3 regions of the Streptomyces sp. NPDC093591 genome follow, and region 1 is predicted to be linked to each of the others. Evidence: riboswitches for the same ligand, from Rfam matches in the RefSeq annotation. Region 1 holds a riboswitch; each other region holds the start of a gene.
What was found. Region 1 has a riboswitch for cyclic di-AMP ahead of ACIREI_RS23450 (NlpC/P60 family protein). Riboswitches for the same ligand answer to the same signal wherever they lie in the genome.
Positions count from the first base shown of each region.

Region 2: another riboswitch for cyclic di-AMP. It lies ahead of ACIREI_RS29770 (transglycosylase SLT domain-containing protein); the one in region 1 lies ahead of ACIREI_RS23450 (NlpC/P60 family protein).
Region 3: another riboswitch for cyclic di-AMP. It lies ahead of ACIREI_RS38045 (M23 family metallopeptidase); the one in region 1 lies ahead of ACIREI_RS23450 (NlpC/P60 family protein).

Region 1 covers NZ_JBIWIY010000011.1:8,247-18,558, reverse strand. The annotation lists gene ACIREI_RS23480 (SWIM zinc finger family protein) at 1-320, shown strand, start outside; gene ACIREI_RS23475 (DUF5691 domain-containing protein) at 394-2,055, shown strand; gene ACIREI_RS23470 (cobalamin B12-binding domain-containing protein) at 2,145-2,567, opposite strand; gene ACIREI_RS23465 (esterase/lipase family protein) at 3,215-4,075, shown strand; gene ACIREI_RS23460 (M23 family metallopeptidase) at 4,394-5,896, shown strand; gene pcrA (DNA helicase PcrA) at 5,975-8,461, opposite strand; cyclic di-AMP (ydaO/yuaA leader) riboswitch at 8,858-9,025, shown strand; gene ACIREI_RS23450 (NlpC/P60 family protein) at 9,034-10,200, shown strand.
Region 2 covers NZ_JBIWIY010000015.1:164,195-174,506, forward strand. The annotation lists gene fahA (fumarylacetoacetase) at 1-817, opposite strand, end outside; gene ACIREI_RS29760 (hypothetical protein) at 896-1,018, shown strand; gene ACIREI_RS29765 (HAD family hydrolase) at 1,164-1,994, shown strand; gene ACIREI_RS29770 (transglycosylase SLT domain-containing protein) at 2,042-2,812, opposite strand; cyclic di-AMP (ydaO/yuaA leader) riboswitch at 2,818-2,993, opposite strand; partial or broken gene ACIREI_RS29775 (CocE/NonD family hydrolase) at 3,271-4,169, opposite strand; gene ACIREI_RS29780 (peptide MFS transporter) at 4,297-5,841, opposite strand; gene ACIREI_RS29785 (polyprenyl synthetase family protein) at 6,070-7,080, shown strand; gene ACIREI_RS29790 (outer membrane lipoprotein carrier protein LolA) at 7,653-8,963, shown strand; gene ACIREI_RS29795 (ABC transporter ATP-binding protein) at 9,063-10,199, shown strand; gene ACIREI_RS29800 (ABC transporter permease) at 10,186-10,312, shown strand, end outside.
Region 3 covers NZ_JBIWIY010000022.1:14,782-25,093, reverse strand. The annotation lists partial or broken gene ACIREI_RS38050 (PP2C family protein-serine/threonine phosphatase) at 42-1,137, shown strand; cyclic di-AMP (ydaO/yuaA leader) riboswitch at 1,371-1,528, shown strand; gene ACIREI_RS38045 (M23 family metallopeptidase) at 1,540-2,568, shown strand; gene ACIREI_RS38040 (aldo/keto reductase) at 2,718-3,665, shown strand; gene ACIREI_RS38035 (PrsW family intramembrane metalloprotease) at 3,929-5,260, opposite strand; gene trmB (tRNA (guanosine(46)-N7)-methyltransferase TrmB) at 5,487-6,368, opposite strand; gene lhgO (L-2-hydroxyglutarate oxidase) at 6,472-7,701, opposite strand; gene ACIREI_RS38020 (MFS transporter) at 7,786-9,210, opposite strand; gene ACIREI_RS38015 (asparagine synthase-related protein) at 9,913-10,312, shown strand, end outside.

The sequences.
Region 1 (10,312 bases):
GGCCGCCGGGTGTGACGACGACCGAGGCGACCGCCCGTTACGGCGAGGCGCTCCGCGACGACCCGTGGCTGGACTCCGTTCCGGTGACCCTGGAGCGGGTCATACCGACTCCGGACGAGGGTTCGTGGCAGTTGGCGGACGCCGACGCGGACACGGCACTGCCGCTGACCCCGGCCGCCCGCGCCCGCCCCGGCCTGTGGCGCCTGGTCGCACTGTCGGGCGGCGCACCGGTCAAGGTCTTCGGCGAGTGCGGCCACCGTGGCTTCACCCCGTTGACGGCCTGGCCGGAGGGGGAGGGAGAGGCGGTGCAGCTGTGCTGAGCGGCACCTCTCGCACCGACCGTGGGACGAACCTCCACGGCACCCACCAACCAGGAATCCAGGAAGGAACCGTATGAACAGGCCCTCCGTTCCCGTGGATTCACCCGCGCCGGGAGCCGTGGAGTCGTCCCCGCCCGGCGCCTGGGAGGAGCTCGTCACAGCGGCACTGCTCGGCACGGACCGGCGTACACCCCCCGGCTGCGCACCGGGCCGGGAGGCGCCGGCGGCGCTGCTGGACGCGGCGGCCGTGGAGACCGTACGGCGGCGGGCGGGACTGCGGCCGGCGCGAGCGGCGCAGCGTCCGCAGCCTGCCCCGGAGGACCTGCGGCCGAAGCTGCCTCCGGCGGCGGCGCGCAGGCTGGCGATGCTGCTGGCCGACCGCCCCGGCGCGGCGGGCGGCGGCCGCAGAGGCACGGCACCGGACCTCATGGAGCTGCTGCCCCAGTGGCTCGCGACGGCGAACGAGCGCGGTTTCGCTCCACCCCCTCAGTCGCTGCCCGCACTGCTGGACGCGGCACGGGGGCGTACGGATCTACGGCCGGCGGCGCTGGCGTTCGCGGGCCCGAGGGCGGTGTGGCTGGCCCGGCTGAACCCGGACTGGCGGTTCGCCCTGCGCGCGGCGCCCGGCGGCGGCGCGGCGGTGCCGCACCTGGAGGACTCTGCCAGGATCCGACAGCTGTGGCAGGAGGGGTTGTTCGCCGAGCGGGTCTCCCTTCTCTCCGTGATACGCGCCCGTGAGCCCGCCGCCGCCCGCGAGCTGCTGACCGCGACATGGGCCACGGAGCGGGCCGAGGACCGGCTGATGTTCCTCGACTCGCTGCGGACCGGGCTGGGTCCGCAGGACGAGCCGTTCCTGGAGCAGGCACTGACCGACCGGAGCCGCAATGTCCGGGCGACGGCAGCCGAGTTGCTCTCGGCACTGCCGGGTTCGGCGCTCGCCGCGCGGATGGCGGTGCGCGCCGGGGCGTGCGTGGCGCTGGACCACACGCGGAAGGCGCCGACGATCAGTGTCGAGGCGCCGCACGAGTGCGACGCGGGCATGGAGCGCGACGGGGTCGTGGCCAAGGCTCCGGCCGGGCGGGGTGAACGGTCGTGGTGGTTCGGCCAGTTGGTGGAGGCGGCGCCGCTCGGCACATGGCCGGGGCGGCTCGGGGGGCGTACGCCTCAGGAGATCGTGGCGCTGCCGGTGGCGGACGACTGGCAGGGTGAGCTGCACGCGGCGTGGTGCCGGGCGGCGGTACGGCAGCGGGACGGTGAGTGGGCGAGGGCGCTCCTCGGGTCGCCCTCGGCTCCGGAAGCGGGCGGGCCGGGAGCGGTGTCGTTGGCCGAGCGGGCGAAGCTCCTCGGCACGCTGGGCTCCGCCGAGCGGGCCGAGTGGGTCGCCGGGTTCATCGCGACGCACGGTCTGTCCGAGGCGTTTCAGCTGCTCGGGGTGTGTGCGGTGCCGTGGGCCGCGCCGCTCGGGCGGGCGGTGGTCGACGCGCTCAACATCGCGCGGGACGCAGGGAGTTATCCATGGAGTTTCAGTGGAGTGATGGGCCTGGCCGAGCGCTGCCTCGACCCGGCCGAGGCCGGCCGCCTCGACGGTCTGCAGGCGGTGCCGGACGAGTCGGAGGACTCGTCGCCGGGGGCCGGGGGGTACTGGGCGGAGGCGTTCCAGCGGCTGGCCACGACGCTGCGGCTGCGGGCGGCCATGATCGAGGAGCTGGAACCACTCGGCCCGTCCGGCGCTTGAGGACGAGGCCCGTTCAAGGCCGAAGCGGGGGTCGGGGGGCGGCAGCCCTCAGGGACGGTCACCCCCACCGGCCCGCACGGGAAGTCGGCTCAACCGCCGGAGGCAGCCGGCTGACGCACGTTCGCCCGCACCCAGTCCACGATCGCCTGCGTCGTTGCCCCGGGCGTGAAGATCTCCGCGACGCCCTGCTCCTTCAGCGGGGCGATGTCCGCCTCGGGGATGATCCCGCCGCCGAAGACCAGGATGTCCTCCGCGTCGCGCTCCTTGAGGAGTTCGATCACTGCGGCGAACAGGGTGTTGTGGGCGCCGGAGAGGATGGACAGGCCGATCGCGTCGGCGTCCTCCTGGATCGCGGTGTCGACGATCTGCTCGGGAGTCTGGTGAAGGCCGGTGTAGATGACCTCCATACCGGCGTCGCGCAGTGCCCGCGCGATGACCTTGGCGCCCCGATCGTGGCCGTCGAGTCCCGGCTTGGCCACCACCACGCGGATCGGACCGGCTGCCACACCCATCACTGCCTCCATGAAGCGACTAGATCCATCCGTACCGACAAGTACCGCTCATGTATGAGTTATGCCGCACACACGGCACATCCCATACATGGTGCGCGTATGGCACTTTTCCGCTGCTCACCGCATCGGACATGCCGCCACGGTACGGACGCCCCGGGCCACGCTGCCCGAAGAGGTGAACGAACGTTATCTCCAGCATCCCGCAACCGGCAGTTTCGCGGTGCAGACCGAGGGGGAAATCACACGGTGGGACACGTTCGCCGCGCACCGTTCCACATCTCTGCGGCACACGGGCCGCAGCAGTCTGCGGCACCCGCGTCGCAGCGGAACCACGCGCAACGGGAGCCGCAACGAGGTCGCCGCACCACCGCGCCGCAGACCGCGCGCCGTGGCGGCGCGGCGCATCGACGGTCGCACGAAGGGCACGCAGGGCAGGTAAGGCACGACAGCGGGGGGCCTCGTCGTCACACCGGCAGGGAGCCCCGCCAGGTCTTCGGCGCACCCTGGCCGACAGCACTGGCTCATGCCACGCGCCTCACTCACCCCACGCGCTTCCCTCATGCCCCGCCGGCCACCTCCGCCGCGACTTCCCACGAGGGCACACGGGGGCCGAAGCCGTCCTCCCGCGTGCCGCAAGGAGGTCGGCCATGAAGGTCACCGGGGCAGCACTCCCCTTTCTTCCGCTCTGCCAGCGCCTGCTCCCGAGCAGACTCGCCGGCCTCTCCCTGGCCCTGCTGAAGGCGACCGCGCTGGAGATCGCGATCCTCGCCGGACACCTGCTCCTGTACCCCTCCGGCATCACCCAGGAGCGCCGGACCACCCCCGCACTCCCCACCCGGGACACCGCCCAGCTGCCGACGGAGTCGAAACCCCCGGTCGTCCTGCTGCACGGCTTCATAGACAACCGCTCGGTCTTCGTCCTGCTGCGCCGCAGCCTCGCCCAGCACGGCAGGCACCAGGTCGAGTCGCTCAACTACTCCCCGCTGACCTGCGACATCCGCACCGCCGCCGAACTGCTCGGCCGGCATATAGAGGGGATCTGCGAGCGCACCGGCAGCAGCCAGGTCGACATCGTCGGACACAGCCTCGGCGGGCTGATAGCGCGTTACTACGTGCAGCGCCTCGGCGGCGACCTCAGGGTCCGCACGCTCGTCACGCTCGGCACGCCGCACTCCGGCACGCTCGTCGCCCCCCTGGCGAACGCGCATCCCATCGTGCGTCAGATGCGCCCCGGCTCACCGGTCCTCGAGGAACTGGCCAGGCCCGCGCCCGGCTGCCGCACCCACTTCGTGAGCTTCTGGAGCGACCTCGACCATCTGATGGACCCGCTGGAGACGGCCTGCATCGACCACCCGGACCTGATGGCGCAGAACGTCCGCGTGACCGGCATCGGTCACCTCGCCCTGCCCGTGCACCCCGCCGTGGCGACCGGGATACGGCAGGCCCTCGACACCGCGCGGACAGGAACGGAGACCACCGCACAGGCCGACGGCCTGACAGTGGCGTGACAGCCGCCCCTCAACAGCTCCCACAACAGCTCCCGCGACACGGCTCCCACGACGCCCCGACAGCAGCCCAACACCCGACTCACACTCGGCACACAGCCTCAGGACAGCCCACCGACATCGAACAATCTTCGAACACAAGGCCAAACTCGCGCCCACAGTCCGCCAAAACACGGCCGAATGCCCGTTTCCTTCGCGCGCGAAACCTGCCGAAGATTGTCGTGCCCGCGTACCGCCGGGTACAGTCGCCGCACTGCTCTGGCAGCCCCTGTTGTCGAGGCGAGAGAGAAGTTGGTGAACGATCGTCACCCGTCGGGGACCATGACCTCCCCGGCTACGGCTTCCGATGCCGCCTCGGCGCACTACGCGTCGTACGGCGCCCAGGAAGCCCACTACGGTGACTCCACCACCTACGGCACCTACGACGCCACTCAATTCGGCGCCGCCGACCACGCCCACGCGGCCCCGACCTTCGACGCGGACCCCCTGTTCGGCAGCCTTCCCGGCGAGAACACAGGCGCGTACGACACCACTCAGTGGTCCACCGGCAACCACCACACCGTGAACTACGACGCCTACGCGGCCCAGCACCACGCCGCCTACGACACCGGCGCGTACGACACCACGGCCTGGACGGCCGAACACGAGCGGCTCGCCTTCGTCCCGCAGCAGGCCACCGGCCACGACACCTCCGGTCACTGGGACGCGAGCGCTTGGCTCCAGCCCGACCAGTCCGGCGCCCCGGCCGACCAGACCCAGCAGTGGGAATGGGGCACGCAGACCTTCGACACCGGGACGTACGACGCCACCCAGTGGAACTCCGACGGCGGCACCGGCACCACCGCGCAGGCAGCCGACGAGTACGAGCAGTCAGCAGAATCCTTCGATCAGCAGGCGACCGCGCACTTCGAGCAGATCGACCACGCCGCCCCCACGTCGTACGACGACCCCGCCGCGTACGGCGATCCCGCCCAGCACGACGCCGAGTTGAGCGCCACCGGCGATCTCCCCGCCGCGTCCCCGCTCCTCGACGGCCAGGAGGAGTCCACTGCTGCCCCCTCCCCACGCGCCGCCTCCCGCAGCGGGTCCCGCTCCCGCCGCCGTACGCCTCCCAAGCGCTCCGCGCTGCTGACGGTCGCCGTGCCCTCGGCGTGTGTGATGGGCGTCGCGGGGATCGCCGCCGCCTCCGTCGGCACCCTGACGACCGACGACAAGGACACGGCGACGACGGCCTCGGACGCCCAGGCCGTGAAGCCGTCCACCGCGAACAACAAGCTGGACACCCAGCTCGAGAGCCTCTCCGCCGGCGCCGACGACTTCGCCGACCGGGCCAGCCGCACGCAGGAGCGCATCGACCTCAAGGCCCAGCAGGTGGCCGAGAAGAAGAAGGCGGCGGAGGAAGCGGCCCGCAAGGAGCGGCTGCGCCCCAAATTCGCCCTCCCGGTGGCGCAGCACGGCCTCAGCGCCTACTACGGCCAGGCCGGCATCAACTGGATGTCGGTTCACACCGGCATCGACTTCCCCGTCTCGTACGGCACGACGGTGATGGCCGCGACCGACGGCACCGTCCGGACGCAGTGGAACAGCGCCTACGGCAACATGATGATCGTGACCGCGAAGGACGGCACGGAGACGTGGTACTGCCACCTCTCCAGCTACCGCGTCGCCTCCGGTACGACGGTGAAGGCCGGCGACCCGATCGCGTACTCCGGCAACTCCGGCAACTCGACCGGCCCGCACCTGCACTTCGAGGTACGGCCGGGTGGCAGCTCGGCCATAGACCCGCTTCCCTGGCTGCGCAGCCACGGCCTCGACCCGTCGTAACCGGCCGACGGCCGACGACTTCATCGACTTCGATGTGCGCCCCCGATCTACAACGGGGGCGCACACTTGTCAGCGCTGCTAGAGCTTCTCCACCGGCGCGTACCGCAACAGCAACCGCTTCGGCTTGGTGTCCCCGAAGTCGATCGTCGCCTCGGCGTTCGCGCCGGTGCCCTTGACCGCCATCACGGTGCCCAGCCCGAACTGGTCGTGCGTGACCCGGTCCCCGACCGCCAATTGGGCGACCGGCTTCTCCGAGGTACGGCGCGTGGCGAAACCGGACGCGCCCGAGGCCGCGGAGCGCGAGCGGGACGAGGACAGTGAGGCGGCCACACCGGACGCCGGGCCGGAGGAGACCAGCGCGGACGCGCCCGTGCGCTTCCAGTCGACGTGCTGCGCCGGGATCTCCTCCAGGAAGCGGGACGGCGGGTTGTACGACGGCTGCCCCCACGCGCTCCGCATCGACGACCGCGTCAGATAAAGCCGCTCACGCGCGCGCGTGATGCCCACGTAGGCGAGCCGCCGCTCCTCCTCCAGCTCCTTGGTCTGGCCGAGGGCACGCATGTGCGGGAAGACGCCGTCCTCCATGCCGGTGAGGAAGACGACCGGGAACTCCAGGCCCTTGGCGGTGTGCAGGGTCATCAGGGTGATGACGCCGGAGCCGTCCTCGTCCTCGTCGGGGATCTGGTCGGAGTCGGCGACCAGTGCAACCCGCTCCAGGAAGGCGGCGAGGCCGGCTGACGCCTCCCCCTCCTCCGACTCCTGCTCGAACTCCAGCGCCACGGCGGCGAGTTCCTGGAGGTTTTCGATCCGGGTCTCGTCCTGCGGGTCGGTGGAGGCCTGCAACTCGGCGAGATAGCCGGTGCGTTCGAGCACCGCTTCCAGGACGGTCGCCGGTCCCACGCCGGACTCGACGATCGTACGGAGCTCCTCCATCAGCGTGTTGAACCGCTTGACGGCGTTGGTCGAGCGCGCGGCCATGCCGTACGCCTCGTCGACGCGCTTGAGCGCCTGCGGGAAGCTGATCTTCTCGCGCTGGGACAGGGCGTCGATCATCGCCTCGGCACGCTCGCCGATGCCCCGCTTGGGCACGTTCAGAATCCGCCGCAGTGGCACGGAGTCCTCGGGATTGGCCAGCACCCGCAGGTAGGCCAGGACGTCCCGGACCTCCTTGCGCTCGTAGAACCGCACCCCGCCGACGACCTTGTAGGGCAGGCCGACGCGGATGAAGACTTCTTCGAAGACACGGGACTGGGCGTTCGTACGGTAGAAGACCGCGACGTCGCCGGCCTTCGCCTCCCCCGCATCGGTCAGTCGGTCTATCTCGTCGGCGACGAACTGTGCCTCGTCGTGCTCGGTGTCGGCGACATAGCCGGTGATGCGGGCGCCCGCGCCCGCGTTGGTCCACAGGTTCTTGGGGCGGCGCGACTCGTTGCGCTCGATGACCGCGTTGGCGGCGGTCAGGATCGTCTGCGTGGAACGGTAGTTCTGCTCCAGCAGGATGGTCGTCGCGTCCGGGTAGTCCTCCTCGAACTGGAGGATGTTGCGGATGGTCGCGCCGCGGAAGGCGTAGATCGACTGGTCGGCGTCGCCCACGACACACAGCTCGGCGGGCGGGATGTCGTCCTCGCTGGGCGGTACGTCGACCGGGTGCTCGCTGGTCCCGACGAGCTCGCGCACGAGGGCGTACTGCGCGTGGTTGGTGTCCTGGTACTCGTCCACCAGCACATGGCGGAAGCGACGGCGGTAGTGCTCGGCGACGTCCGGGAAGGCGCGCAGCAGGTTGACCGTCGTCATGATCAGGTCGTCGAAGTCGAGGGCGTTGGCCTCCCGCAACCGCGACTGGTACATGGCGTAGGCCTGGGCGAGGGTCTTCTCGAAGCCGTCCGTCGCCTGAGCGGCGAAGTCCTCCTCGTCGATCAGCTCGTTCTTCAGGTTGCTGATCTTGGCGCTGAAGGACTTGGGCGGGAACCTCTTCGGGTCAAGATCCAGATCCCGGCAGACGAGCGCCATGAGCCGCTTGCTGTCGGCGGCGTCGTAGATCGAGAAGGAAGACGTGAACCCGAGCTTCTTGCTCTCTCTGCGCAGGATGCGCACGCACGCACTGTGGAAGGTCATCACCCACATCGCGTTCGCGCGCGGGCCGACGAGCTGCTCGACACGCTCCTTCATCTCGCCCGCGGCCTTGTTGGTGAAGGTGATCGCGAGGATCTGCCCCGGGTGCACATTCCGCTCGGCGAGCAGATGGGCGATGCGGTGGGTGAGCACCCGCGTCTTGCCGGACCCGGCACCGGCCACGATGAGCAGCGGGCCGCCGGCGTGGACGACGGCCGCACGCTGGTTCTCGTTCAGCCCCTCCAGCAGCGCGGCCGCGTCGATGGCCGGGCGCGGGGCGCCGTCGCGGTAGTAGGCGTCCCGGTCCGGAGGCACGTCGAACTTCCCGCCGAACAGATCGTCCGGAACCGGCTCCGGAGTGTGATCGTCCTCGGGCGGCGGCGGAAGTTCTTCCTCGTGGCCGCGAGGGGCCTGGAGGTCCGCCAGGAAGCTGTCATCAAAGAGGCTGCTCATCGCTCTCCGAGTCTAGGGCGCCCCACTGACAGCCCGCGGCCACCCCGAGAACATCGTCGGTTTCACAACCAGATGATCTTCCAGGCCCGACCACCGCCGACACCCCCCTCACCCTCCACACCCACCCCGTCACGGTCCGAAACCAACCCGAACCCGCACTACCCGCCAAGCCCCTGACCCCTCACCGACGACCAAAGACGACTAAAAGTCCACACTCCACCCAACCAGTCACACACCACCCCACACCCACCCCCACCACCCCCCGCCCCCAACGCCCTGACCCAAGGTCACGAAAATGTATCGGGCATATCGAACATCAACCTTCACAGGGGCCACACGAGTTGGCTACCGTGCCGGGCAGGCCGTACGACCCCCACCGGCGAACGTCGCCGGGCCGCACGGCCTCCGCCGAGTCCGGTACGCCGCCGCGCTGCCGGAGCCGGGGACCCACCGAACTTGGGGTGAATCGGCCCGATCCCGTCCAGGGACAGGCCGTAGGGCAACCCTTCCGGACCACCCGCCCGAACCCGACAGCTAACTCGGTAGGCGGAGTACGGAAGGAGTCGCCTCCCTTGGCGTCGCACCGCAAGTCGCGTCCCGCGGGTACGCGCGTAGCAGGCATACGGACCCCCGCCCTCGCCACGGCGGCCCTCACCTCCGTGGCCCTGCTGTCCCAGACGGCCAACGCGAGCCCCTCGGCGGACGACAAGCCGAGCCTCGAAGAGGTCGAGAAGAAGGTCGACGACCTCTACCGCCAGGCGGAGTCGGCCACCGAGAAGTACAACGCGGCCAAGGAGAAGACCGCGAAGCAGCGCAAGCGCGTCGACACCCTCCTCGACGACGTGGCCAAGCGCACCCAGAAGCTGAACGACGCGCGCGAGGAACTCGGCCGCAACGCCGCCGCCCAGTACCGCACCGGCGCCGCAGCCCCCGACACGGCGACCTTCCTCCTCGCGGACACCCCGCAGGACTACTTCGACCAGACCCAGCTGATGGACCGTATGACCGGCCGTCAGAAGGAAGCGGTCGACGACTACTTCACGCAGCAGTCCGCGACGATGACGAAGCGCCAGGAGGCCACCCAGAGCCTCGAGACGCTCACCGAGTCGCAGAACGACCTGCAGACCGCCAAGACCACCGTCCAGAGGAAGCTCGCCGACGCACGCGAGCTCCTCTCGAAGCTGACGGCGGAGGAGAAGGCACGCCTCGCCGCGATCGAGAAGCGCAAGCAGGAGGAGGCCGCACGCAAGGCGGCGGAACTGGCCCGCCAACAGGCCGAGGCGGAGCGCCAACGCCAGGAGGCGGCCCAGCAGCAGGAGAGCAGCGAGTCCTCGTCCGACTCCAGCACCTCGGACTCGTCCACCTCGGACTCCTCGTACGCCACGAAGGCCGACAAAGCCCTGGCCTTCGCCCGCTCCCAGATAGGCAAGCCGTACGTCTGGGGCGCCACCGGCCCCGACTCCTACGACTGCTCCGGCCTCACCCAGGCCGCCTGGAAGGCCGCAGGCGTCGACATCCCCCGCGTCACCTACGACCAGGTCAACGCCGGCACCACGGTCTCCCTCTCCAACGCCCAGCCCGGCGACCTGATCTTCTTCTACGACGACGTCACCCACGTGGGCATCTACATCGGCAACGGCATGATGATCCACGCCCCGAAGCCCGGCGCCTACGTCCGCGAGGAGTCGATCTACTACGACGGAGAGTCGTCGATCCACAGCGTGGTCCGCCCGGCCTGACACCGCACACGCGTGGCGCACTTCCCGACACGCACGCGTGAGAGCAGCCCCACGTCGCCGCAGCCGCGTACGGCGGGAAGGGGACGTGCCGGGGGGTGTCCGCCCGCAGAGT
Region 2 (10,312 bases), on a different contig from region 1:
TCCGCTCCGGAGGCGCCACCCGTGCCTCGTCGAGCGCGTCCAGCGGGGTGATCCACGCCGACACCGAGGTGGCGAAGGACTTGCCGAGGAACGGGCCGAGGGGGACGTACTCCCAGGCCTGGAGGTCGCGTGCCGACCAGTCGTTCAACAGGCAGAGGCCGAAGACGTGTTCCCGGTAGTCGCCGAGCGCCACCGGCTTGCCCATCTGAGACGGCATGCCGACCACGAAGCCGACCTCGGCCTCGATGTCCAGGCGGACCGACGGGCCGAAGACCGGGGCCGGATCGGCGGCGGCCTTGCGCTGGCCGGACGGTCGTACGACATCCGTGCCGGACACCACCACGGTGCCCGAACGGCCGTGGTAACCGATCGGCAGGTGCTTCCAGTTGGGAGTCAGGGAGTCCGCCGCGTCGGGGCGGAAGATCTGGCCGACGTTCCGGGCGTGGTTCTCGGAGGCGTAGAAGTCGACGTAGTCCGCGACCTCGAAGGGGAGGTGCAGGGTCACTGAGGACAGTGGGTGGAGGAGGTCCGCGATGGCCTCCTGGTGCGCCGGGACCGTCACCCACGCCGTCAGTGCGCGCCGGACGTCCGACCAGGTCGTGCGGCCCGCCGCGAGCAGTGGGTTCAGGGAGTCCTGGGCGAGCAGCGGGGCGTAGGGGGAGCCGAGCGCGTACGCCGCCTTGCCCGCGTCGAGGACGTGGTCGCCGAGCCGGACGCCGATCCGGCGTGCGGAGTCCGAGCCGGGGAGGGAGAAGACGCCGTACGGAAGGTTGTGCGTGCCGAAGGGGTCGCCCTCGGGGAGATCGAAGGGGGGCATGGGGTGCTGCCTCACTCTCATACGCTCCGTATGCCATTGCCATGTGGTCGGGCACACGTTACGGGTGAGTCGGCTGTCTTGGGCAGTGCGGAGCTCGCGTCGCCGAGTTCGACGAATTTCCTGGTCGGCGCGGTCGGGCGACGTCTGTTCCACCGCATCGACATCACCGTCGAGGAGCTCGCGAGCACCACGTGGGGGTGAAATCGCAAAAGCGGGAGGGCAGTTGCGGGCGCGGAAGCGAACGCGGAAACAGCAGTGGAACCGGAACTGATGTCAACACATGTGAACACAGCAGCCGTCCGGTTCGCATCGAGTCGATGGGGCGTCCTGTCCGTATTCTCTGATCATGGCCCCACCCATCGCATATTCACTCATTGCCACTGACCTGGACGGGACGCTGCTGCGCGGCGACGACACGCTCTCGGACCGGTCCCTCGACGCGCTCGCGCTGGTGGCGGCGGCCGGTGCCCAGCACCTCGTCGTGACGGGGCGGCCCGCGCCCCGAGTGCGGCCGCTCCTCGATGTCCTGGGCAGCACGGGGCTCGCGGTGTGCGGACAGGGCGCGCAGTTGTACGACGCCGGCGCGGACCGTCTGCTCTGGTCCATCACCTTGGACCGGGAGTTGGCGGAGACCGCGCTCGGCAAGATCGAGGCCGAGGTCGGGGAGGTGTACGCGGCCGTCGACCAGGACGGCGTCGACGGGCTCACGCTCATCGAACCCGGGTACCTGATGCCTCATCCCACCCTGCCCGCCGTACGCGTCCGGCACCGCGACGACCTGTGGTGCGAGCCGATCAGCAAGGTGCTGCTGCGGCATCCCACCTTGTCCGACGACGAGTTGGCGGCGACGGCGCGCGCGGTGGTCGGTTCCCTGGCCACGGTCACCATGTCGGGGCCCGGCACCGTCGAACTCCAGCCATGCGGCGTCACCAAGGCGACCGGTCTGGCGCTCGCCGCCGAGCACCTCGGCCTCGGCGCGCACCAGACCATCGCCTTCGGTGACATGCCCAACGACATCCCGATGTTCCACTGGGCCGCCCGCGGTGTCGCGATGGCCAACGCGCACCCCGAACTCAAGGCGGTCGCCGACGAGATCACCCTCTCGAACGAGGACGACGGCATCGCCGTCGTCCTCGAGAGGCTCTTCACGGGGATCCTGGCCGACTTCGCCCAGTAGTGCCCGTTTTTAGATCTGTCGGTAGTGAATTCGCCTGGTAAGGGCCGTCAGTAGGGGCCGTTCACGTTGTCGATCGAGCCGTACCGCGCGGCCGCGTAGTTGCACGCGGCCGTGATGTTCGCGACCGGGTCGAAGGGGTCGTAGACCGTCCCCGGGACGTGGTAGGCCGCGAAGGTGGGGTCGATGACCTGGAGGAGACCCTTGGACGGGGTGCCGGCCGCGGCGTTGGAGTCCCAGTTGTTGATGGCGGCCGGGTTGCCCGACGACTCACGCATGACATTGCGGTAAATCCCGTCGTATGAACCGGGAATTCCGTTTTGCGCCATGATGTCCAGTGCGTTGCGGATCCAGCCGTCGAGGTTGTCCGGGTACGACTTCACGGAGGCCGGGGTGGCGTGGGCGACGGCGGACTTCTTGGCCGGTGCGGACGTCTTCTCGGCCCTCGTGCTCGCCGCGGCGGCCTTCGTCGCCCGGACCTTCAGGTCGAGGCCCGGGTGGATCAGCCGGGGGTTGTCGCCGACGGCCTTGCGGTTGTCCTTGTAGAGCTGTCGCCAGCCGCCCTGCGCGTCGTACCGGTCCGCGATGCCGTAGAGCGTGTCGCCCTTCTTCGTGGTGTACGTGATGGACTTGGCCTTCGCCGCGGACGGCGTGGACTGCGGTGCCGCCTGCGCGACGGCGGGGGCCTGGGCCGGCTGTGCGGCGTCGGCGGTGGTCGCGCTCAGGAGCGGGAGAGCGAGGGCCGCGGTACCGGTTCCGGCTGCGACGACGTGGCGGGTGAGCGGGTTGGTTCTGGGGCGGCGGTGCTTGCCTCGGGCCATGGCGCTGTTCCTCTCCGACGCCTGCGAGGTGAGCTGTCGGGTTCGGGCGGGAGATGCCCGGCCGCGCCGCCGTGCGGCAGCGCGAACTTCACCCCGAGCCGGTCCGGTGCGCCATCAAGGCGGCCGGTCCGGCGACTTACCTGGGTCCCCCGCTCCTGCCGTGCGTGAGTGAGTGGGTGGGTGGCTCGGGCGGCGGCAGGATTCGGCGTCCGCCCGACTGAGCGGGAACGTATGCGAGAGCACATGACCGGAACAAGTGTCATGGTCACCTGTCATGCCTGTTGACCATGGCCTGGTGTGTATGGGGTGCTTGATCCTTTGCGGTTGCCAAGCCTCAACTTGCGCTTGATGCAAGGAAGGAAGGGGGTGTGTCCGGTCGGGCGTGCGACCGGGTGCGAGTGACCCAATTCACTGGCGTCCACAAGAACGGCAAATCGGGCAATGGCTCCAACTCGCCGTTAACCGGCTGTCCGTTGAGTCCGTTTCTCCCATGTCCAGTGGAAAAGCGCCTCTTCGCCCTCCCGGCAGACCACCTCGTTGAAGGTGACGAAACACTCCCGGTCACAGCTGATCTCCGAGCGCGCCCGCACCGTCACGTCCCACGCCGTCTCCGGGCGGTGCAGCCGGATCGACCAGTCCGAGCGGGTGCGGGCCGACAACGGGTCCGACTCGTCGATGGTGTACGTCTCCAGCGCGTCCTCGGTGAACTCCAGACCCTCGGGGTACACGCGACCCTCGGGGTGCACGCGCGTGCCGCCGTACCGGGGGGCGACCTCCAGGCGCCACTCGCCCCTGGCGACGTCCCGGGTCCGGCGGGCGGGCGACGAAGGCGAGCATGGTCGACGCCCACGCGTGCATGTCGACGGCGAGGACGGAACCTCCGAGGTAGTGCACGTCGTTGTCATAGCGATCGTCCGTCGAGCAGACCGTGACGATCGCCTTGAGCGGCTCGGGCGCGAGGGCCGCGATCTGGAGGGAGTTGAAGCCGCCGCAGGAGATGCCGAACATACCGACCCTGCCGTGGCACCAGGGCTGGGCCGCCAGCCAGTTGACCACCTCGACCCCGTCGGCGAGCTCCGTCGCCGGGTACTCGTCCGTCGGCATGCCTCGCTGTTGCCGTGCCCCGGATGTCCACGCGCACGGAGGCGTAGCCGTGGCCGGCGTACCAGGGGTGGCGTTGGTGGTCACGGGGTGCGGTCCAGTCGGTCAGGCGGTACGGCAGGTATTCGAGGAGCGCCGGTACGGGCTCGTCCGTCAGCGGGCGCCACACGCGCGCGTACAGCAGAGTCCCGTCCTGGAGCGGGATCCAGATGTCCTCATGAGTCGCCTCGTGGGGGAAGGGCGTACGGATGTGCATGAGCGGGATCCCCGTCTGGTCGGTGCGCCGGGTGCGTCGTGTCCGGTCGGTGCGTGGGGTGTGCCGTGTCCGGTCGGCGCTCGGGCCGCGTCGTGCCCGGTCCGGGCATGGGGTGCCTCGCTTCCGGTCAGTGCACCGGGTGCATCGTGCGGCGCAGCCAGGGTGCCGCGGCCGTCACGGCCAGCCCGGCGGCCACCGTGATCGCGCCGTCGACGCCGAAGCAGGCGGGCTGGGAGACGTCGTCGTAGAGCTTGACCGTCTGGGCCTGGATGCCGTTCGCGAGGGCCAGGGACAGGAACCAGAGGGACATGGTCTGGCCGCCGAAGGCGGCCGGGGCGAGTTTGCTCGAGGCCGACGTGCCGGAGGTCTCCAGGAGGATGTCGCCGAGGCCGGGCAGCAGGTACGAACCGACGGTCCACCAGACGGACATGAGGTGGTCGCCGGAGGAGTGGCCGGGCGGCCCCGAGGTCGGCAGCGCCATCAGCAGGAAGCACAGGCCGCCGAGTACGGCCCCGACCGCGATCTTGTTGGAGGCGTGCGGCTGTCTGTGCCCCATCCGGACCCACAGCGCGGCGACGAGCGGCGCGAGGGCGACCTCGAAGGCGCCCAGGGCGGAGGCGGACCAGCCGGCCGGGAAGCCGAAGCCGAGGATCGACGTCTCGGCGTCCGTCGAGGCCGGCAGCATCATCGTCGAGTACGCCTGGAAGAGAATGAAGTTGAAGACCGTCGAGGCGAGGAAGAGGACGACGTACGGGCGGAGGCGACCGCGTTCCTCGGGGGGCACGCGCGGGCCGACGAACATCACCGCCAAGTGGACGGCCGGGGCGATCACCGAGACGAGGGTGAGCAGGTCGACGAAGCGGTCCATGGTGAGCGGGCCGGCGGCGGCGAGGAGGACGGCGACCGCGGCGGTGGCGACGAGGCCTGTGGCGATCAGGCGGATCGCGCGGCGCATGGCCTGCGGGGGCAGCGCGAACTCGGCGGTGTGCTTGCGTCCGGCCAGGTGGCGCCGGCCGACGACGTACTGGGTCAGGCCGAACGGCATGCCGATCGCGGCCGCCGAGAAACCCCGGTGCCGGCCCCCGTGGTCGCCGAGCCAGCCGGTGATCAGCGGGCCCGCGAAGGCGCCGATGTCGATCGCCGTGTAGGAGAGGGCGAAGCCGGCGTCCCGGCGGTCGCCATCGGTGCGGTACCGCTTGCCGACCATGGTGGCGACGTTGGGCTTGAGCAGACCCGTGCCCGCGCTGATCAGGCCGAGGCCGGCCCAGGTCATGCCCGCGGTCGGCACCGCCATGGCGTAGTGGCCGCAGGCGATGAGGATGCCGCCCCACAGCACCGCGCGGTACGAGCCGAGGACGCGGTCGGCGAGCCGGCTGCCGGCGACGGAGACCAGATAGACGAGGGTGCCGTAGGCGGGGGAGGCGGGGGAGGCGGGGGAGGCGGGGGAGGCGGGGGAGGCGGGGGAGGCGGCGGAGACGGAGGCGGCGGATCCGGGCGACATGCCCAGACCGCCGTGGGCGACCGTGTCGGCGAAGTACAGCACGAGGATGGCCTGCATGCCGAGGAACGAGAGGCGCTCCCAGACCTCCAGGCCGGAGAGCGTGAGCAGGCCTCTGGGCCGGCCGAAGAAGGCGTGGTCGGAGCGGGGCGGGGGGCTGCCCTCGGGCTCGATGTCGACTTCGGTTCGGGACGCAGGCCGCTACTTCCCTATAAGTCGATGGATATCCGGCCTTATCACGCGATCAAAAACATACCGGTCGTGATCCAATACCGCCCATGGTGGACGGGTGGGCGGCATCGGTGATCGAAACGTGACCGGATACGCTGACTTGAGTGATGGCAGCGACCTATCGACAAACCGTGTAACCGCCAGAAGACACCAGCAGACAGGAGACCCCTCGTGACCGTCGTCGGGCCGTTCGGGCTGAGCGTGCGGGACCAGGCTCTGGAAGCCGATGTCCAGGCCGGATTGGCGGCTGTCGAGGAGGGATTGCTCGAAGCCACCAAGAGTGAGGTCCCCTTTATCACCGAGGCCGCCCAGCATCTGGTGCGGGCGGGTGGAAAGCGGTTCCGGCCGTTGCTCGTGATGCTCACTGCCCAGTTCGGGGACCCCTATGCGCCGGGGGTCGTGCCCTCGGCGGTGGTGGTGGAGCTGACCCATCTGGCGACGCTGTACCACGACGACGTGATGGACGAGGCGGCGGTACGGCGGGGCGTCGAGAGCGCGAACACCCGCTGGGGGAACTCGGTCGCCGTCCTGACCGGGGACTTCCTGTTCGCTCGCGCCTCGCACATCCTGGCCGACCTCGGGCCCGAGGCGGTGCGGGTGCAGGCCGAGGCGTTCGAGCGGCTGGTCACCGGGCAGATCCTGGAGACCGCGGGGCCGCAGGACGGGCGGGATCCCGTGGAGCACTACCTCGATGTGCTGAGCGGGAAGACCGGGTCGCTGGTGGCGGTGTCGTGCCGGTTCGGGGCGATGATGTCGGGCGCCGACGAGACCGTGGTCGATGTGCTGACCCAGTACGGGGAGCGGCTGGGGGTTGCCTTCCAGCTGGCGGACGACGTGCTGGACATCGCCAGTGACTCCCATGAGTCCGGGAAGACGCCGGGAACGGATCTCCGGGAGGGGATTCCTACGCTGCCGGTGCTGCGGTTGCGGGAGCGGGCCGAGCGGCTGGGGCTGGCGGAGGACATCGCGCTGTGCGAGTTGCTGGACTCCGATCTGAGCGACGACGCGCGGCTCGCGGAGGCATTGGCTCAGCTTCGGGCGCATCCGGCGTTGGAGCAGGCTCGGCGGGACACGGTGCGGTATGCGGAGGATGCGCGGGCCGCGTTGGCGCCGTTGCCGGACATTGATGCCAAGGCCGCGTTGATGGAGTTGTGCGACGCGGTGGTGCATCGGGCCGGGTAGGTTTTCGCCCCCGCCGCCCCTCCCGTCCCATCCTGAAGGGGCTCCGCCCCCTCGACCCCGGCCAGGGGGCTCGGCCCCTGGACCCCCATCGGCCTGAACGGCCCCGTCCTCAAACGCCGGACGGGCTGGAATGCCTGGGGCCCACGGGAGATCGCCTCCCCTCTGTAAGAGCCTGATCGTCACCGTGGATGGCCCCGCCCTCCTCAATGCCCCGCAGGCCGAGCCGAGTTCCGGGAGCGGGGCTTCGGCCGGCGGGAGCTCAGGGCCGTCCTCGGCGACCGTGTCCCCCCAACTCCGGTGCGCCCCGGTGCAACCACGTCTTCCCCGTCCGACCCCTACGGGTCGGGGGAGGTGCCGCCTCTCTGTGTCATACCGCAGGTGTACGCGGAGTTGGCTCCGAAGACTGACGAATCTTGCCGGCCGATTTGGTCAGATGGACACCACGGAAATCACCACTCCTCACCGATTCGGGTGAGAATGGCGGCTCAGGGGTGGACGAGTGCGGGGTCGAGAGACTCACGGGCGAGGAAACGAGACGGACAGCCGCCGCCGACGACGGAGGTAAGGCACACATGGCACCGTACGCATCGGACGACAGTACGACCGCCGGGGAGGTCGACGACCTGCGCGCCGGACGGCGCAAGGCCGCGCGGTACGTCGTCCCGGTCGCGGTCGTGGGAGTCGCGGCGGCGACCATCGGGCTCGTCCCGGCGATCGCCGACTCCGGCGACCCGGACCTGCCGGAGATCACCGCGCAGCAACTCATCGAGAAGATCGCCCAGTCGGACGTACAGCAGCTGTCCGGCACTTTCAAGATCACCACCGATCTGGGGCTGCCCGACCTCGGCGGACTGGAGTCGAGCCTCGCGTCCGGCGCCATGGGCTCGGGCTCGGGCGACGGATCGTCCGCCGACCCATCCGCCAAGCTCACCGAGCTGGCGTCCGGCACGCACACCCTGCGCGTCGCCCTCGACGGCGAGGACAAGCAGAAGCTCTCCCTGCTGGAGAACGCCTCCGAGTACAGCCTCATCCACAACGGCAAGGACATCTGGGGCTACGACAGCAAGTCGAACGAGGTCTTCCACGGCACCGCCGATGTGCCGCAGGCAGGGCAGGGCCAGGGGAAGGACAAGGGGAAGGGCGAGCAGGGCAAGCTCGAAGAGATGCCCGCCACCCCCAAGGACCTCACCGAGGAAGCCCTGAAGGCGGTGGACGACACCACCTCCGTCACCGTCGACGGCACCGCGCAGGTCGCCGGCCGGGACGCGTACCGGCTGCTCATCAAGCCGAAGCAGTCCGGGACCACCGTCGGTGCGATCACCGTGGCCGTGGACGCCAAGACCGGAATGCCGCTGAAGTTCACGCTGACCCCGTCGAGCGGCGGCGCGGCAGTGATCGACGCGGGCTTCACCAAGGTCAGCTTCGCCAAGCCGGCCGCCTCCACCTTCGACTTCACCCCGCCCAAGGGGGCGAAGGTCACCGAGCAGGGCGAGCTGGAAGAGGCCGCTCCGAAGCACGGCGGCACCAAGTCCGAGGACGAGTTCCGCAAGGAGCTCGAGAAGGAGTTCGGTGGCTCGAAGTCCGAGGGCAAGTCGGGTGAGCCGGGCAAGGCGGCCGAGGGCGGTCCCGAGGTCATAGGCGAGGGCTGGAACTCCGTGGCCGTCTTCGACACCGGCGGCGAGGGGATCCCCTCCGGCGCCGAGGCCGGCGGCGACATGGGCGGCTTCCTCGACTCCCTGGGCGACAAGGTCACCGGGAAGTTCGGCTCGGGGACGGTCTTCAAGACCCGCCTGATCAACGCGCTGATCACGGACGACGGCAAGGTCTACGTGGGCGCTGTCGACAAGGATGCGCTCGTGAAGGCGGCGGACTCGGCGAAGTAGGCCGCAAGCAACCGCCGTACGGGCACGTACGCGTTCGTACGCACGTACACACATGCGTGCCCGTATGCGCACCACGAGTCGAGGAGCCTGAGGAGCCCTATGGAGGGACTGCCCGCCGCGGAAGCCGACGGGATGGATCAGGGCGGCCGAACCAACCGGGCCAACCGGGTCGAGCAGGCCGGTCAGGGCGAGCAGGCCGGCCAAGGCGGTCGGGCCGAGCCGGTCGCTCCGGCCGAGCGGGGCGACCGGGTCGAGCGGGCCGCCCCGGCCGACCAGGTGGACCAGGCCGCCCAGGCCGACGACGTCGGTACGGTGATCACCACCCGTGCGCTCACCAAGCGCTACCGCGGCGGGCAGCTCGCCGTGGACGGCCTCGATCTGACCGTCCCCGCGGGCAGTGTCTTCGGGTTCCTCGGTCCGAACGGCTCCGGCAAGACCACCACCATCCGCATGCTGATGGGGCTCATCGAGCCCACCTCCGGTACCGCGCGCGTGCTCGGGCAGCCCATGCCGCGGTCCGCGCGCGCCGTACTGCCGCACGTCGGCGCGCTCATCGAGGGGCCCGCCCTGTACGGCTTCCTCTCCGGCCGCGACAACCTCCTCCGCTACGACGCCGCCGACCCGACCGCCGATCCGCGCACTCGGCGCGCACGCGTCGCGGCCGCGCTGGACCGGGTGGGCCTGACGGCCGCCGCGGGCAAGAAGGCCAAGGCGTACTCGCTCGGCATGAAGCAGCGGCTGGGGCTCGCGGCCGCGCTGCTCCAGCCGCGCAGGCTGCTCGTTCTCGACGAGCCGACCAACGGCCTCGACCCACAGGGGATGCGCGAAATTCGTTCCCTGATAAGGGAGTTGGCGTCCGACGGCACGACCGTCTTCCTCTCCTCCCACCTCCTCGACGAGATCGAGCAGGTCTGTACGCACGCGGCGGTGATGGCGCAGGGCCGGCTGATCACCCAGGGCGCGGTGGCGGAGCTGGCGGCCGGGATGCGCGGTCGGCTCGTCGTGACCACGCCCGACACCGGGGACGCGGCCCGGGTGCTGAAGGAGCAGGGAGCCGCGGACGTCGTCATCGTCGACGACCGGGTGACCGCCGAACCTCCGGATGGTGATCTCGCCGACGTCAACGCGGCGTTGGTGACCGCCGGTGTGCGGGTGCGTGGCTTCGGTGTCGAACGGGCCTCGCTGGAGGACGCGTTCGTGGCACTCACGGGGGAGGGGTTCGATGTCGCAGGCTGAAGCCGTCCGGCAGAGCGGTGAGATCGCGGGCGCCCGAAAGGCCAGTCCCCTGTGGACCTTCGGTCTCCTGCGCAGCGAACTGCTGACCACCTTCCGGCGCTGGCGCACCCTCG
Region 3 (10,312 bases), on a different contig from region 1:
TCCGACTCGCTCGCCGCCCCCGGTTCGGCAACCCTGGTGAGGTGGAGGAACGGCGGATCTCGTACGCACGCCGGTTCGTCCGGCTGCTCCCCGCCCTGCTGATCGCGGCCGGGGGCGCGTACGACTACACACGCCCACCGACTTCACCGGCGCTCCCTTCTTCACCGCCGCGCCCCTGGTGGCCGCCCCGCTCTCCTCGCTGCGCGGCACGGTGCTCACAGGCCTCGCCGCCTTCGCCGTACTGCTCACGCTCCGCCTCATCCTCGGCGGCATCTCCCGGGCGGAGGTGATCACCGAGCTGGTCACCGTGGTCACCGTCGCCGTGCTCGCCGTCCTCGTCAACGTCCTCGTCCGGCGCAGCGGCGAGCGCCTCGCCTCCGCCCGGGAGATCGCCGAGGCCGCCCAGCGCGCCGTACTGCCCGAGCCCGCCGAGCGGATCGGCGGTGTCCAGATCGCGGCACGGTAGAGGCCGCGCAGGAGGGCGCCTCCATCGGCGGCGACCTGTACGCCGTGGAGGACACTCCGCACGGCGTCCGGCTCGTCGTGGGGGACGTGCGCGGCAAGGGCAAGGGCAAGGGCATGGGCGCGGTCGCGGCGGTCGCCGTCGTCATCGGGGCCTTCCGGGAGGCCGCCGAGCAGGAGGTCACGCTGGAGGCGGTGGCGCAGCGGCTGGAGCGGGCGCCGGCGCGTGAACGCACGCGGCGCGAGGGGATCGAGTCCTCCGAGGGCTTCACCACCGTCGTCCTCGCCGAGCTGCCGCACGGCGACGGGACCGTGCGCCTCGTCAACCGAGGGCATCCACCGCCCCTGCTGCTGTACGCCGACGGCGCCGTGCGCCCGCTGCACGCCCCCGAGCCCGCGCTGCCGCTCGGCATGGGTGAGCTCGGCGCCTGGCCCGACCGGGCCCAGGAGGCCGGCTTCCCGAGCGGTGCCACGCTGCTGCTGTACACCGACGGTCTGTCCGAGGCGCGGGACGACAGGGACCGGTTCTACGACCCCGAGGCGCGGCTCGCGGGACGGGACAACGCCTGCCGCAAGCCGGCCGCGCTGCTCGACGTGCTCGCGGCGGAGGCGCGCAGGCACTCCGGGGGCGGCATGGCGGACGACCTGGCTCTCATGGCCGTACACCGACCTTGATCGTTGTCACCGGACGTGACCGGGCGACCGCCCTCCGCATAACAACTGACATACCGTCAATACCTGTGTGGTCCCTGAGTCCTGGCCAACTCGCCCGATTTAGGCCGCTCATGACCCGTAAGTCCAGGCGAGAATCGTTAATGATCAAGCGGAACAGCTTGGAATCCACACCCCGCGTCTATTAACGTTCGATAACGCAGCGCGGTCGTCCCAGCCGTCACAAGAGGCGGCTCCGTGCGCACGCGCCGAATCCCGCAAGGGAACCGGGGAACCACCACCTTGGGGTGAATCGCATGGATGCCGCCGTGAACTCACGGCCGGTATACGCGCGTAGGAGACCTTCCTGCTCCGAACCCGTCAGCTAACCCGGTAGGCGAGAAGGAAGGAAAGGAGCACGCCCACGTGGCGTCCAACAGGCCTGCCCAGCAAGCCCCGTTCGTGCCGAGCCAACGCGGTACCGACACCTTCGGCTACGACCGCTACCGCACCGACGAGGGCCCGTTGGAGGAGTGGAACCCCACCGCGGAGTCCATTCGTCCCGTTCGCGGCAGGCATCGCGTCTCCAAGCAGCGCGGCGGGGGACTCGCCCGCAGCTCCACGGTTCTCGGCGTCGGTGTCATAGCCGCCGTCGGCGCGGGCGGCATGGCCAGCGCGAACAGCGGCAAGCCGCCGGTCGCCATCACCATGCCGGACCTGCCCCTCATCTCCGACGACGACTCCTCCGCGGCCGCCGAGGACACCGCGACCGCGCTGAGCAGCATGGGCGCGGCGACCGAGGAGACCACGCAGGGCACCACCGACGCCGGTGAGGCGCTGCGCAGCCGGATCATCGCGCAGGCCGAGCTGCAGCAGGACCAGATCGACAACAAGGCCGCCGCGGCCGCCGTCGCCGCTGCAGAGAAGGAGGCCGCCGCCGCGGCCGCCAAGGCGGAGAAGGAGGCCGAGGCCAAGGCCGCCGCCGCGAAGGCCAAGGCCGAGGAGGAGGCCCGCAAGAAGGCCGAGGCCGAGCGCCTCGCCGAGCTGGCCAAGCAGTTCACGCTGCCGACCTCCTCGTACACCATCACCTCGACCTTCGGTCAGGCCGGCGCCTACTGGTCCTCCGGCTACCACACGGGTCTCGACTTCGCCGCCCCCACCGGCACGCTGATCAAGGCGGTTCACTCCGGCACGATCACCTTCGCCGGCTGGGACGGGTCCTACGGCTACAAGACGGTGCTCACCCTCGACGACGGCACCGAGCTCTGGTACGCGCACCAGTCCTCGATCAGCGTGAGCGTCGGCCAGAAGGTCAGCACGGGCGACGTCATCGGCCGCGTGGGCGCCACGGGCAACGTGACCGGCGCACACCTGCACCTCGAGGTACACCCCGACGGCAGCACGAGCGGCATCGACCCGCTGGCGTGGCTGCGCGGCAAGGGGCTCACGCCCTGAGGTTCCCCCACTTCTGATCCCCGGCGGTCCTGACGGCAACCCCCCGACGTCAGGGCTGCCGGTTTTCCGGAGCGCCGGGGCCGCTTGTTTACGGGAACTTTGCGGCGGACCCGGAAGAACGGCCTCTGCCAAGAGCGTTGGCAGGGAGCATGACTGCTTCCCTGCGCAAGCTCGGCTCCTCCGACCTCGAGGTCTTCCCGCTCTCCCTCGGCGGCAACGTCTTCGGCTGGACCGCCGACGAGACCCAGTCCTTCGCCGTCCTCGACGCCTACGCGGCGGCGGGCGGCAACTTCATCGACACGGCCGACTCGTACTCGGCGTGGGTCGAGGGCAACGTGGGCGGTGAGTCCGAGACCATCATCGGCAAGTGGGTCAAGGCGCGCGGCAACCGGGACGACGTCGTGATCGCCACGAAGGCCAGCCAGCACCCCGACTTCCAGGGCCTGACCGCGGCCAACATCAAGGCCGCCGCCGACGCCTCCCTGCGCCGCCTCGGCACGGATCACATCGACCTCTACTACACCCACTTCGACAAGCCGGAAGTGCCGGTCGAGGAGATCATCGGCGCCCTGGACGAGCTGGTGAAGGCGGGCAAGGTCCGGCACATCGCCGCGTCCAACATCTCGGCGGAACGGCTGGCGGCCTCCCTCGCCTTCTCCGACCGCGAGGGCCTGGCCCGGTATGTGGCTCTTCAGCCCCACTACAACCTGGTCTCCCGCGACACCTACGAGGGCGAGCTCCAGAACCTCGCCGAACGCGAAGGCCTCGCGGCGGTCCCGTACTACGCCCTCGCGTCCGGCTTCCTCACGGGCAAGTACCGCGCCGATACGGCGGTACAGAGCCCGCGCGCCCAGGGCGCCGGCAAGTACCTGGAGACGGAGCGGGGCCAACGGGTGCTGGCCGCGCTCGACGAGGTCGCCCAGGCCCACGCGGCCCCCGTGGCCACGGTGGCCCTGTCCTGGCTCGCGACCCAGCCGACGGTAGCGGCCCCCATCGCCTCGGCCCGGACACTCGAACAACTGCCGGCGCTGCTGGGAGTGGCCGAGCTGACCCTGACGGACGAGGAACTGGCGAACCTGACGGAGGCGTCCGCCTGAGGCACTGCCATTCCTAGCCCCCACCCACCCGTAGGGGGCTTGGCCCTGCGGCGCTGACCTCGCTTCTCGGCGCCGGCCCGTGCATTTCAGCCCGTCCGGCGTTTGAGGACGAGGCCCGTTCAGGGCCGATGCGGGGGTCTGGGGGCGGCAGCCCCCAGGAAGCGCGGGGTCGAAGGGGCGGCAGCCCCTGGGGGATGGGACGGGTAGGGGCGGCGGGGGCGAGGCAACGAGGTCGACACCCCGAGCCGCTCCAACCCCGCCGCTCACGTCCGATACGGGTTGTACGCGGGATACGGCGCCGCCCCGTACCGGTCCCCGTACGGCTGCCCATACGACGGCCAGTAAACCGGCACCGGCGCCCCATACCCGTACGCCGACCAAGCCTGCGCGGCCCCCGCATGCTCCAGCGCCGGCCGCGCCACCTCCCGACGCCGCCACAACTCGTGCAGCAACTCCCGCTCCCGTACGACGAAGTCGGCGCCGGCCCGCCCACGCCGCCCCCGATGCCGTAGAAACGCCAACGACGTGGCGTACGCCTCGTACTGCGCCACCCCCCGAGCCGCAGCCCGCCCCCCACGCCGCCGCGCATACTGCCGTGCCGTCCGCCTGGCCCGCATCGAGCCGAGCACGAAGGGCTCGCCCGGCGTCAGCCACCCGGCGACGACATAGGCGGGCAACTCCTCGCGCACGGTCCGCAGCTCGCGCTGCCGGGTCCAGATCACCAGCCACGTCAGCAGCCCGAACGCGGGCACCATGAAGGCCGCGTACACCGCGAAGAAACCGAACTCCCCGAAGGACGACGAGCCGTTCCACAGCGCGTGCATGCCCATGGCGAGCAGCAGCCCGGAGAAGGGAAGGAGGACGCGCCGCACATGCTGCCGGTCGCCCGACAGCGCGGCGATGCCGAAACCGATACCGGTGAGGACCGTGAAGAGCGGGTGCGCGAAGGGCGACATGATCACGCGGACGAAGAAGGTCGCCGCGGTCACGGAGGCGATACCGCTGTCGCCGGAGAGCTGGTCGGTACCGAAGGCGGTGCCGAGGTAGAGGATGTTCTCGGTGAAGGCGAAGCCGGTGGCGGTGACCCCCGCTATCACCACGCCGTCGACTATCCCGGTGAAGTCCCGTCGGCGGAAGAGAAAGACGAGCAGCACGGCCGCGGCCTTCGCCGTCTCCTCCACGACGGGCGCTATGACCGTCGCGCCGAGAGTGTCCGCGTGCGACGGATCGGCCGTCGCGGTCGCTATCCATCTGGTCGCGAAACTGTTGGCGACGATCGCTATCAGCGCCGCCGCGCAGGCGCCCCAGGCGAACGAGAACAGCAGATTGCGCCAGGGCCCCGGCTCGACCCGGTCCAGCCACCGGAAGGAGGCGACGAGCAGTGGCACGGGCAGGACGGCGAGCCCGAGCCCGACCAGGAACCCTTCGGTGCCGGTCTGCTCACGTACCAGGGCGAGGATGACCAGCCCGGAGAGCGCGAGCAGGGTGCTGAGCGCGCCGTAACGCACCCACCGCTGCTGCCACCAGTGCGCGTGCCGCCGTGCGCCGCTGGCGGGGCCGGTGGGGGGCGTCGGGTACGGGGGACAGGTGGCCACGGCATTGACCCTAACGAGGCAGGGGCGCCGCCCGCAGCAGCGCGAGGGGCTCTGGCGCCGGTGGGGGGTTGCTTCGGTGCTGCTGTAGACGCTCTTGTCGGTACTGTTCGCCCGGTCGTCGGCCGGATGCTCTTCCCATCCGGTGGTCCGCCGGAGGTTCGTGCCATCCGTTGGCGGCCGAATGTTCGTCCCATCCAGTCGTCCGCCGGATGTTCTTCCGCTGCTCCTACCGCTGTACGCGCCGGAAGAGCAGGTCGTTCACCACATGACCCTTGTCCAGTCCCTGCCCCTCGAAACGGGTCAGCGGCCGGAACGGGGGACGGGGCGCGAAACCGCCGTCTTCCTGTGTGTTCTCGAAGTCGGGGTGCGCGGTCAGCACTTCGAGCATCTGTTCGGCGTACGGCTCCCAGTCGGTGGCGCAGTGCAGGAGGGCGCCGGGCCTCAGCCGGGTCGCGGCGAGGCTGAGGAACTCGGGCTGGATGAGCCGCCGCTTGTGGTGCCGCTTCTTGGGCCAGGGGTCGGGGAAGTAGACGCGCAGCCCGTCGAGCGAGTCGGGGGTGAGCATCTCGCGCAGCAGGATGATGGCGTCCCCGTTGCCGACCCGGATGTTGGGCAGCCCGTTCTGGTCGGCGAGATTGAGCAGGTTTCCCTGCCCGGGGGTGTGGACGTCGACGGCGAGGATGTTGGTACCGGGGTCGGCGGCGGCCATCTGGGCCGTGGCCTCCCCCATCCCGAAGCCGATCTCCAGCACGACGGGGTTGTCGTTCCCGAACAGCTCGGCGAAGTCGACGACGCGCTGCCCGTCGATGTCGAGCCCCCACTTGGGCCAGAGCCGCTGCAACGCGTCCGCCTGCCCCGCGGTCACCCGGCTCCGCCGCGGCTGGAAGCTGCGGATCCGCCGCTCGAAGTGCGACCCGGCGGGGTCGGCCTTGGGCCCGTCCGGGAACCGGGGCTCACCCTTGGCCCGGGTGTGCCGAACCGAGACACCGGGGACGTGGCCGGGGTGGTCCTCGCCGGGAATGCCGGAAGCGTCCGGGGCGCCGGGAATGCCGGGCTGACCGGAGGCGCCGGGCTGGGGGACTTCGGGGGCGTTGAGGGAGTCAGACACAGTGGGGTCGATTTTACGTGCTCCGCACGGTCACCCTCCGGGCCGTGACCGGCACGGCCGCCTTGACCGGCACGGCCGACGCCCTTGCTTCCCCCTCGGCCGCTCAAGCCTCCCCGAGCACCGCCAACGCTCTGCGGGCCACCTCCCGCCCGATCGGCAGGGAAGCCGTCGCCGCGGGGCTCGGTGCGTTCAGCACATGCACCGCCCGCGGTCCCTCCCGGATCAGGAAGTCGTCCACCAGCGTCCCGTCCCGCAACACCGCCTGCGCCCGCACCCCGGCCGCCGCGGGCACCAGATCGTCCGCCGTCACCGCCGGCAGCAGCCTGCGCACCGCCACGCCGAACGCCGCCTTGGACACCGACCGCCGAAGCTCCCCGGCCCCGTACCGCCAGTGCCGCCGCGCCATCCGCCACACCCCGGGCCACGCCACCGTCCCCCCGGCCTCCCGCGGCCGTACGACGCCCCAGCTGTACCCCTCCCGGGCCAGCGCCGGCACCGCGTTGGGCCCGATGTGCACATCGCCGTCGATCCCGCGCGTGAGGTGCACTCCGAGGAACGGGAACGCCGGATCCGGCACCGGATACACCAGCCCCCGCACCAGCTCGGGCCGCGCCAGCGAGTAGTACTCGCCCCGGAACGGCACGATCCGCACCTCCGGCTCGTCCCCCGTCATGCGGGCCACCTCGTCGCAGTACAGCCCGGCACAGTTCACCAGAACCCGTCCCCGCACCACGTCCCCGCGCGTGGTCCGTACGGCGACCCCCAGCTCGGCCCGCCGGTCGACGTGCTCGACCTGCGCGCCGTACCGGATCTCCGCCCCCGACGCCTCGGCCAGCTGGCGGGCGACCCCGACGAAGTCGCACACGCCCGTCGTCCCGACGTGTATCGCGGCGAGGCCCCGCACCTCGGGCTCGTACTCCGCGATCTGCGTGGCGCCCAGCTCCCGGACCGGAATCCCGTTCTCCCGCCCGCGCTGCACCAGGGCGTGCAGCCGCGGCAGCTCCTCCCGCTCGGTCGCGACGATCAGCTTGCCGGTGACGGCGTGCGCGATGCCGTACTCCGCGCAGAACTTGACCATCTCGGCGGCGCCCCGCACCGCGTACCGCGCCTTCAGCGACCCCGGCCGGTAGTAGATCCCGCTGTGGATGACCCCGCTGTTGCGCCCCGTCTGATGCCGGGCGGGACCCGGCTCCTTCTCCAGCACGGTCACCCGCGTGCCCGGTGCGGCCCGCGTGATCGCGTACGCGGTGGACAGCCCGACGATCCCCCCACCGATCACGAGCACGTCACAGTCGTAGACGATCCCCGGCCGCACCTGCACCACCTCCTGCATCCGATAGTGCACTGCGCCACTGACAACGCGTTCAAACGCAGGAGGGACGGGTCCCTCCGTTCCGGTCCCCGCCCCTGTTCCGGCTCAGGCGGGGGCCATCAACAACGGCCGTGCCCGCTCCCTCAGCTCCACGACCCGCGGCTCGTCCCCGTAGGGCTCCAAACGGTGCAGGAGATCCTTCACGTACTCCGTGGTGCGGGCCGACGATATGCGCCCCGCGACCTCCACCGCCCGCACCCCCTGCTCGCACGCCGCATCGAGATTGCCCGACTCGAGCTCGGCCACCGCCGAAACGACGAGCCGCAGCCCGTGCGAGCGTACGAACTCCTCCGTCGGCTTCGACAGCGCCTGCTCCGTGAACCGCCGCACCTGTCGCGGCGCCTTCAGGTCCCGGTAGCACTCGGCGGCGTCCGCGGCGAACCGGTCGTAGGAGTAGAACCCGAGCCAGGACGGATCGTTGTCCCCCTCCCGGGACCGCTCCAGCCACCCCTCCGCCGCCTTCAACGCCGCGCCGGCCGCCTGCGCGTCACCGGTGCGCGCGTGCGCGCGTGCCTCGACGAGCCGGAAGAAGCTCATGGTGCGGGCCGTGGCGAGCCCCCGGTTGCGCTCCAGGGCGGCCTGGGCGAGGTCGACGCCCTCGTCGCCGAAGCCCCGGTAGGTCGCCTGGAGCGACATCGTGGCCAGGACGTACCCGCCGAGGGGCACGTCGGCGGCCGCGCGCGCGAGGCGCAGTGCCTGGATGTAGTACCGCTGGGCGGCCTCCTGCTGCCCGGTGTCGAAGGCCATCCAGCCGGCGAGACGCGTGAGTTCGGCACTCGCCCCGAACAGGGCCCGGCCCACCTCGTCGGAGTACGAGCCGAGCAGCAGCGGCGCCGCCTCCACTCGTAAGCACTCGGGCACCATGGACGAACGCCAGTCGCCGCCTCCGTACTTGGAGTCCCAGCGCCTGGCGTCCTCGGCGGCCTCGCGCAGCTTCTGCACATCGCTGTGGCCGACTTTGAGCGGTGCGCCGGAGCCCTCGGAGGGGCTCACCTCGCGCGCCACCGAGCTGTCGGCCGGGGTTATCAGCCACCGTGAGGCAGGCGTTGCGTATGCGCTTACTGCGAACGATCCGGCCAGCGACTGCCAGATGCCGCCGGAGCCGGCACGGCGGCCGGCGAGGTCGAGACGGTACAGCTCCGTCGCCGACTTCACCGCCTGTCCGACGTCCCGGGGGAAGGCGAGGCCCACTTCGGGGGCGGGGTCCGCGTCCGCCAGGCCGATCTCGTGGAGCGGCACCGGACGGCCCAGCTTCTGGCCGATGGCGGCCGCGATGAGGTGCGGCGCGGCGCCCTGCGGCACCATGCCCTTCGACACCCAGCGCGCCACCGACGTCTTGTCGTAGCGAAGAGTCAGGCCCCGCTGAGCGCCAAGATCGTTGACGCGTCGGGCGAGTCCTGCGTTGCTGATTCCCGCGAGGGCGAGAACGGCGCCGAGCTTTTCGTTCGGCCCGCGTTGCTCCCTGGACATGCGCCACCCCTCGACACAGACGGCTGCCGCGCTGGCATAACCACGCGGCATTCGTAAACCCAGCGTAGTTCGCCGCATCCCAAGCGTTAAGGGGCATTGTTCCGGATGGCGGGATTGTGGTCCGCACTCAAGTGCGCACCCCCTACGCACAGTTGTGGCGTGCTCCCGTTGTGTGGCTGTGCGCCTGTCCGTGCGCTCTTCTCCAGCCACCGGGGGAGCGGTTCCATGGCTTCTGCGTGGGTCGGCCCGCTGTACTGGATCCAGTGGGCTGGGGGATTCCGCCGCCTACATCCCCGCGGGCGGCGGAACGGTCCGGGGGGCGTACGGCGTTCCCCGGACTGCGCGCACGTCGAGTACGGCGAGTAGTGCGCAGGACTTGCACGGAGCGTGCGTGAGCCTGTCCCTGCAGCGCCGATTTGGCCGAAAATCGACCCTGCTTCTTCCGGGTAATTACCGCTCCCACCACGGAACTTGAGGGCGCAGGGGGCGTTTTTGGGGAGCGTATCGGGGGCGCATTCGCGTCGCAGGCGTCGAGCGATCCCCTTGCCCCGCGCGGGCGTTCGGACCGCGCGAGGGTCCCCGCGCGGGCGCGATCCCGGGATCTCGAGCGGCTCCGCCGCCCCTCCACCGCGCCTCCTTCATGGCAGCATGGTGAGCCAGTTCGTACGGTGCACTGGTTGTCCACAGGCTGTGGAGGCGTCGATGCGGTGGTTGGTGGGATGGAGCAGCACCGCCGCGGTGGCCGCCGCGATCGGCTCCGCGGGGGCGACCGGAAGCGACGGCGAGACCGTGCACCCGGTGGGGTCCCAACTCCTGTGGGGCGACCCGGATCCGCTGTGGGCGGTCGGCGACTGGCGCCCGGACGAGGTGCGCGTGGTCAAGGCCGACGAGCAGACCCGGATCGCGGTACTCGGCACCTGCGGGGCGAGCGACGAGCAACTGCGGGTCGGTCTGTTCGCCGCGCGCGGAGGGGCGCTTCGGCACCTGACGGCGTGGTCCGGCAGCTACACGGCCGTCGTCCAGGTCGGCCGCAGGGTCACCGTGTGCGGCGATCTGGCCGGCGCACGGCCGGTGTTCTACACCCCGTGGGCCGGCGGCACGG